Linked DNA regions of Marinoscillum sp. 108. The protein of the gene in region 1 interacts with the protein of each later gene in a pairwise test. Links are inferred from orthologs where the notes say so. Each region holds a gene or a part of one and is shown on either strand. Other genes may lie near its edges.

Region 1 (3,061 bases):
ATACAAATCCGCAGGATACTCCTGAGCCTGCAGGTCTGCGAGTATGGAGGCAATATTTGCGGCCTCATTGCGTACGGGGATAATGACAGAAAAGGTCAACAACCCTCCATCATCCGCTTCCACCGAGGTATCTATCCGGCACCAGTGATACCTGGCCCACAACAAAAAGCCGCAATAGATCAATGAAAACGCAATGAAAATAATCATTGCGCAATGTTAAGTTTTAATTTAAAAACATAGACTGTACCCAGGATAGAAGGGATGACAGTATTTATCATCCAAATGATCAAACAAGGAATCAAAACAATGCTTACATCGGGCACATAAGCCTGAAAGAAAACAATTGCGCTGGCTTCACGCACCCCGAAATTTCCAAAAAAAGAGGGGATAACTGACCTGAAAAGAAAGATCCAGCCAATACCCAAGAGGATTAGATACCATGCCAGTTCTGGGAGAAAAAGACTCAGAACAAGATAAAATTGAAAAGTGAAAATGACATAACGCAGAAGTGATAAAGCCAACACCTGTATCCACATAGAGCCATTACCCCGACTACTCAATACCAGCAGCCCAACTCCCACCACCAAAAAAGGGATGGCCAACATCCAGTGATTATACCAGTCAAAATAATAAAGCACTGAAATCCCACCATAAAGCAGGGTGATCAATAAAAGGATGGTTCGGTTAATCAGGAGTGCCCCCGCTGATTTTTTAGCATTTTGCACATTCAGTAGTCTGCCCCCCACATCCCCAAGAGTGAACGGAATCACCCAGTTGAGGGCCAAACCAGCCAGCACTCTCCGCCACGCTTCTTGAAATGAACTCGTCTCATGGGGGATTGATACACGCCATTTTTCTGCCTCCAACACCCAGTTGAGTGGCATGAGCATCAACACTATCATGTAGATAATTATGCCATCAGGTTTATCAAAAGCCTCCTTGAGACTAATATCAGACAGATCCACCCGCGTACTGATAAAATAAATGCAAAGACCTGTGACAATTATCTTCACAGTCCACTCCAGTGATTTTTTATATCTCTCTGTGTAATGGTTAATTTGCATTGATGTCAAAAGATACTTCATTAGAAAAGATCATTTTGGGGCTGGATCCCGGCACAAGTGTAATGGGATACGGACTCATCAAAGTTAAGAAGCAGGATATTAAACTCTTGCAATTTGGTGTGATCCATCTTAGTAAATACTCCAGTCATGAGCTAAAACTCAAAAAAATATTTGAACGCATCATTGGCATTATCGATGACTACCACCCGGATGAGGTAGCTCTTGAAGCTCCCTTCTTTGGCAAAAACGTGCAATCTATGCTAAAGCTGGGCCGTGCTCAGGGTGTGGCCATGGCCGCTGCACTCTCCAGAGAAATCCCCATCACGGAGTATGCTCCTAAGAAAGTGAAACAATCAGTCACCGGAAATGGCAATGCCTCCAAAGAACAGGTGGCGGCTATGCTCAAAACGCTCCTCAAGTTTAATGATGCACCCAAACTCCTGGATGCAACTGACGCCCTGGCAGTCGCACTTTGTCATCATTACCAGGGAGGAAAGCCCCAGCAGTCCTCTAAAAGCTGGAAAGCTTTCCTTTCGGAAAATCCCGGTAGGATTAAATGATCAGCAAGCGATAAAAAAAAGCACCCTGGAGAAATCTCCAGGGTGCTTTTTTATTTCTTGGATACTCGGCTAACTACTTCGCCAACGTAAAGGCGGCCTTAATCTTCTCTGCCACTTCCATCAGGTCTTCTTTACCCAGAGAAAGTTTTTCTTTCCCGAAGTTCATATCATTCACCGCATTGATCGGGATCAGATGAACATGCGCATGAGGCACTTCCAACCCAATCACAGTCACACCAATCCGTTCGCAAGTCACCACAGCTTCTATAGCCCTGGCCACTTTCTTCGCAAAAATGTGGAGCCCGGCCAATACCTCATCATCCAGATCAAATATGTAATCCATCTCTTGCTTGGGTATAACTAAGGTATGTCCTTGCACCAGTGGATTGATATCTAGAAAAGCAAGAAAATTCTCATCCTCCGCCACTATATGAGCGGGGATTTCTCTTGCTACGATCCTGGAGAAAATACTTGACATCAGATAGAGATATCAATGATTTCAAATTCAATCTCCCCTGCCGGCACATTGATTTTGGCCGTATCCCCGGGCTTTTTGCCCAGTAACCCGCTACCTATAGGGGATTTTATAGAAATCTTATTCTGCTTTAGGTCAGCTTCCTCTTCTGCTACCAACTGATATTTCATCTCCATTCCCGTCTTCTTGTTCTTTATCTTCACGAAAGACAAGATGCCCACTTTGGATGCATCCAAACTGGACTCATCAATCACTCGGGCATTTCCTACAACCGCTTCAAGCTTGGAAATCTTTAATTCCAGCAAACCCTGAGCGTCCTTAGCAGCATCATACTCGGCATTTTCACTCAAATCTCCCTTGTCACGTGCCTCAGCAATCTGCTTAGACATGGCCGCTCTTCCTTTGGTCTTAAGCTCGTTCAACTCATTCTTGAGACGATCCAAACCTTCTTTTGTGTAATAATTTAATGCTGACATACCTTTATTCTTTAACCTACTAAAACAAAAAAGAACGGCCCCATAAGGACCGCCTTCGTATCGATAGTTTCTTTATTTCTCTTACTAAAGAGGCAAATATAATTTTTTTGAGGATGATTTACAATTTCAGCTTAACTGTGCAAGGTCCCCTGCCTGAAGCTTCCGTATTAACACCTCATTGATTTTACGGTAAGATTCAAACGTCCATCCTGCCACATGAGGTGTCAGGATCACATTGGGATAGCTGATCAATTCTTCAAAATCTGCCCGCTGTGCCTCTGTTAATTTATCCAGTTTTTCATTTTCCAATACATCCAGACCAGCCCCTAGTAGCACGCCTCTTTTCAGTAAATCATTCACCGCTGACAACTTCACCACTTCTCCCCTGCTGGTATTGAGTAGGAATTTTAGGTTTTTGAAACGAGCAAAATACTTCTCATCAAAAAGAAACCTGGTCTCTGAAGTGAGCGGCACGTGAATACTAAG
Region 2 (3,332 bases), on another replicon or contig:
GTGAAAGCAATTGCCAACCTGGCTAAGCAAACGGTGCCAGAGATGGTGCTCAAGGCCTATGGCCAGAGCAACTTGAAATTTGGCAGAGAGTACCTGATACCGAAACCTTTGGATCCAAGATTGATCACCACCATCTCGCCGGCTGTGGCAAAGGCGGCTATAGGCAGTGGAGTTGCACGAATTGAGATTACAGATTGGGAGAAATATGAGTTGGAACTCCAGGAAAGAATAGGTATCGATCAGCGCCTGATTTCACGTATTGTGACAAGGGCCAGGAGAAACCCCAAAAAGGTGGTCTTTGCAGAAGCGGATGACGTGAACATTCTAAAAGCTGCTCAAATGTCCATGGACGAAGGAGTGGCCATCCCTATTCTCCTGGGCAACGAAGAAAAAATCATCTCTCTGATCAAAGAAAATGAGCTTGAGGGCTTACTGGATTGTAAAATAACTGATCCCTATAAGGAGGAATCCAGGGTAAATCAGTACGCAGAGGTTTTTTACAAAATGCGTCAGCGCAAGGGGATGACCCTGAAGATGGCCCAGAAATCCATGATGAGGAGCCGCAACCACTTTGGAGCCATGATGGTGCAGTTGGGTGAGGGTGATGCTCTTATCTCGGGATTGTCCAATGACTACCCTAAAACGATCCTGCCTGCACTCCAGATTATAGGGGTGGAGCCTGGTATCAATCGGGTGGCGGGCATGTACATCATCAGCAATAACAAGGGTAATTTCTTTTTTGCTGACACCACGGTCAACCTCAACCCTACGGCAGAGGAGCTGGTAGACATCATCGGGCTTACAGCCAGGGTGGTAAAGTTTTTTGATACCGAGCCTCGCATTGCCATGTTATCCTACTCCAACTTTGGGTCTGCCCGTGGCGAGGTGCCCGAAAAGGCCGCCAAAGCAGTGAAACTGGCCAAGGAAAAATGGCCGCAGCTGGTCATTGATGGAGACATCCAGGCGAACGTTGCCTTAAATAAGGACCTACTTCGTGAGAATTATCCTTTCAGTGAACTGGCCAAAAATCCAGCCAATACCCTTATTTTTCCTGATCTTGACTCAGGTAACATCGCTTATAAATTGTTGATGGAACTGGGAGGTGCTGAGGCCATTGGTCCTGTACTTATGGGAATGAATAAATCTGTACATGTACTGCAAGTAGGTAGTTCAGTGCGGGATATATTCAACATGGTGGCCATAGCGGTAGTGGATGCTCAACTGAACGAAAAAAGAGAAAAAGTAAAATGATCAATTACCTGGAGGGCAAACTGGCTGTAAAAGACCCGACCTACGTGGTGGTGGATATCAACGGCATTGGTTATGAGGCAAAAATCAGCCTTATCACCTTTGCAGCAATCAAAAATCTTACAGAGACTAAGCTTTACACGCATCTGCACATCAAGGAGGATGCCCATACTCTGTTTGGGTTTTCTGAGGAGTCTGAGAAGCGCAGGTTTTTGGAACTCATCTCTATCTCTGGTGTGGGGCCGAGTACCGGGCTCATGATATTATCGTCTTTGTCGCCACAGGAACTACAGCAGGCCATTTTGAGCGACGATGTACGCACCATTCAGTCGGTAAAAGGAATCGGGCTGAAAACAGCCCAGCGCATTATTCTTGAGTTGAAAGACAAGATGAAGAAGGAAGGTCTTTTGGAAAAAGGTTTGGATTTTGTGCCTTCTGCGAGCAATAGTTTGAGGAGTGAGGCGTTATCCGCCTTGACCACATTGGGGATAGGCAAGCCCGCAGCAGAAAAAAGTATTGATTTAATTTTGAAACAAAACGGACAGCAAATTAAACTTGAAGAGTTGATTAAGCTGGCTCTGAAGAGAGCATAGGTATTATTCTTGTTTGAAGAGGAAAACGTATTTGAAGAGGAAAACTTACATAAAACATTTGGTAAGTGTGATATCGCTTTGCCTTTGGGTATCCCTACCTGAAGCAACGTTTGTATCAGCTTCTTCGAGCGTCCTTATTTTTCAGGATACCTCTCGTCAGGACACCGTCCGTACAGACACTATTCCTCCTTATACGCCAACAAAGGCTCCAACGTTTCAGCCAGCCTATCGTTTTGGTGATCCTTTTTCAAATAGAATTAGTCCGTCACCCCTTTTGCTGGCTGACCCTTCTTCTATAGACCTGGAAGTTGACTTTGACTCCACAGTGAACTACTCAGTTTCAGAGCGGATCGGAGATGTTAATTTCCGACCCGTCACCACCATGACTTTTGAGGAGTATGACCGGTACAACGATAAGCAGATTACCAAGGAGTATTTTCAGGAGCGATCCGCAGGCCTGGATGGGGAGAGTGCCATTAGTGGGCGTTCACTGATCCCGAGGCTTTATATCAGTCCGGTATTTGACAGACTGTTTGGTGGGAGTTACGTAGATATTCAGCCCAATGGATTTGTCAATCTTGATTTTGGCGGTCGATTTCAGCGGGTAGACAACCCGGCCATCCCCATTCGGCAGCAGCGCAACGGAGGGTTCAATTTTGATCAGCAAATCTCACTCAATCTGGTGGGTAAAATTGGTGAGAAGCTGGCCGTGACGGCCAATTTTGACAACAATAACACCTTCGATTTTCAGAACAACCTTAAGGTAGAGTATACCGGGTATGAGGAGGATATTGTCAAGAAAATAGAGATAGGAAACGTAAGCATGCCCGTTTCCAATAGCCTCATGACGGGCGCACAGTCACTGTTTGGGTTGAAAACCCAGCTTCAGTTTGGTAAGTTGTATTTAACCGGAGTGGTCTCACGCCAACAAGGCAAAAGTGATGTCATCACAGTGGAAAGTGGCTTTCAGGGAAAAGAATTTGAAGTACGAGCCTCGAATTACGATGAGAACCGCCATTTCTTCCTGGGACACTTCTTTCGTGAAAACTACGAAAAGTGGCTGAAGACCTTACCCCAGATTACCTCGGGGGTCAATGTAAACAGGGTGGAAGTCTATGTGATCAACAGAAACAATGATACCAAATCAACAAGAGAAGTTTTAGGACTGATGGATTTGGGAGAAGGTCAGCGGATATACCAAAAAGGCAATCCAAAAGTGGGGTCTGGAGACGGCAATGTGCCAACAGATAACGGAGCGAACGATCTGTTTCAGTCCATTACCAATACTCCTAATTTCAGAAGTAGCGACCAGGTAACCAATACCCTTGAAAATGACTTTGGATTTGTTAATAGCACTGATTTTGTAAAAGTGGGGACTGCCAGGCGGTTGGACCAGGACGAGTTTGTGATCAATACCCGTCTGGGGTATATCACTCTTCTGAGAAAGCTGCAGAATGATGAGATGCTCGGTGTGTCCTATACCTATAGCTA

Evidence for each region.
Region 2: the proteins of ruvC (region 1) and ruvA interact in binary tests that used the Escherichia coli proteins (3 or more experiments, as listed by UniProt). The link is inferred for Marinoscillum sp. 108 from one-to-one orthologs.

What each region holds. Positions count from the first base shown.
Region 1 is NZ_LR734817.1:373,368-376,428, forward strand. The notes cover bases 117-2,845. They hold ruvC (crossover junction endodeoxyribonuclease RuvC), read left to right. Parts: upstream 117-1,066; coding sequence 1,067-1,624; downstream 1,625-2,845. Other genes in these bases: GV030_RS18970 (glycosyltransferase), read right to left, coding at 117-207; GV030_RS18975 (lysylphosphatidylglycerol synthase domain-containing protein), read right to left, coding at 204-1,013; GV030_RS18985 (HIT family protein), read right to left, coding at 1,698-2,102; greA (transcription elongation factor GreA), read right to left, coding at 2,102-2,575; GV030_RS18995 (NAD(P)-dependent oxidoreductase), read right to left, coding at 2,702-2,845. Also shown: more of GV030_RS18970, read right to left, coding at 1-116; more of GV030_RS18995, read right to left, coding at 2,846-3,061.
Region 2 is NZ_LR734808.1:2,629,663-2,632,994, forward strand. The notes cover bases 45-3,044. They hold ruvA (Holliday junction branch migration protein RuvA), read left to right. Parts: upstream 45-1,247; coding sequence 1,248-1,841; downstream 1,842-3,044. Other genes in these bases: GV030_RS10550 (NADP-dependent malic enzyme), read left to right, coding at 45-1,251; sprA (cell surface protein SprA), read left to right, coding at 1,909-3,044. In the rest of the region: more of GV030_RS10550, read left to right, coding at 1-44; more of sprA, read left to right, coding at 3,045-3,332. UniProt on the Escherichia coli protein: The RuvA-RuvB-RuvC complex processes Holliday junction (HJ) DNA during genetic recombination and DNA repair.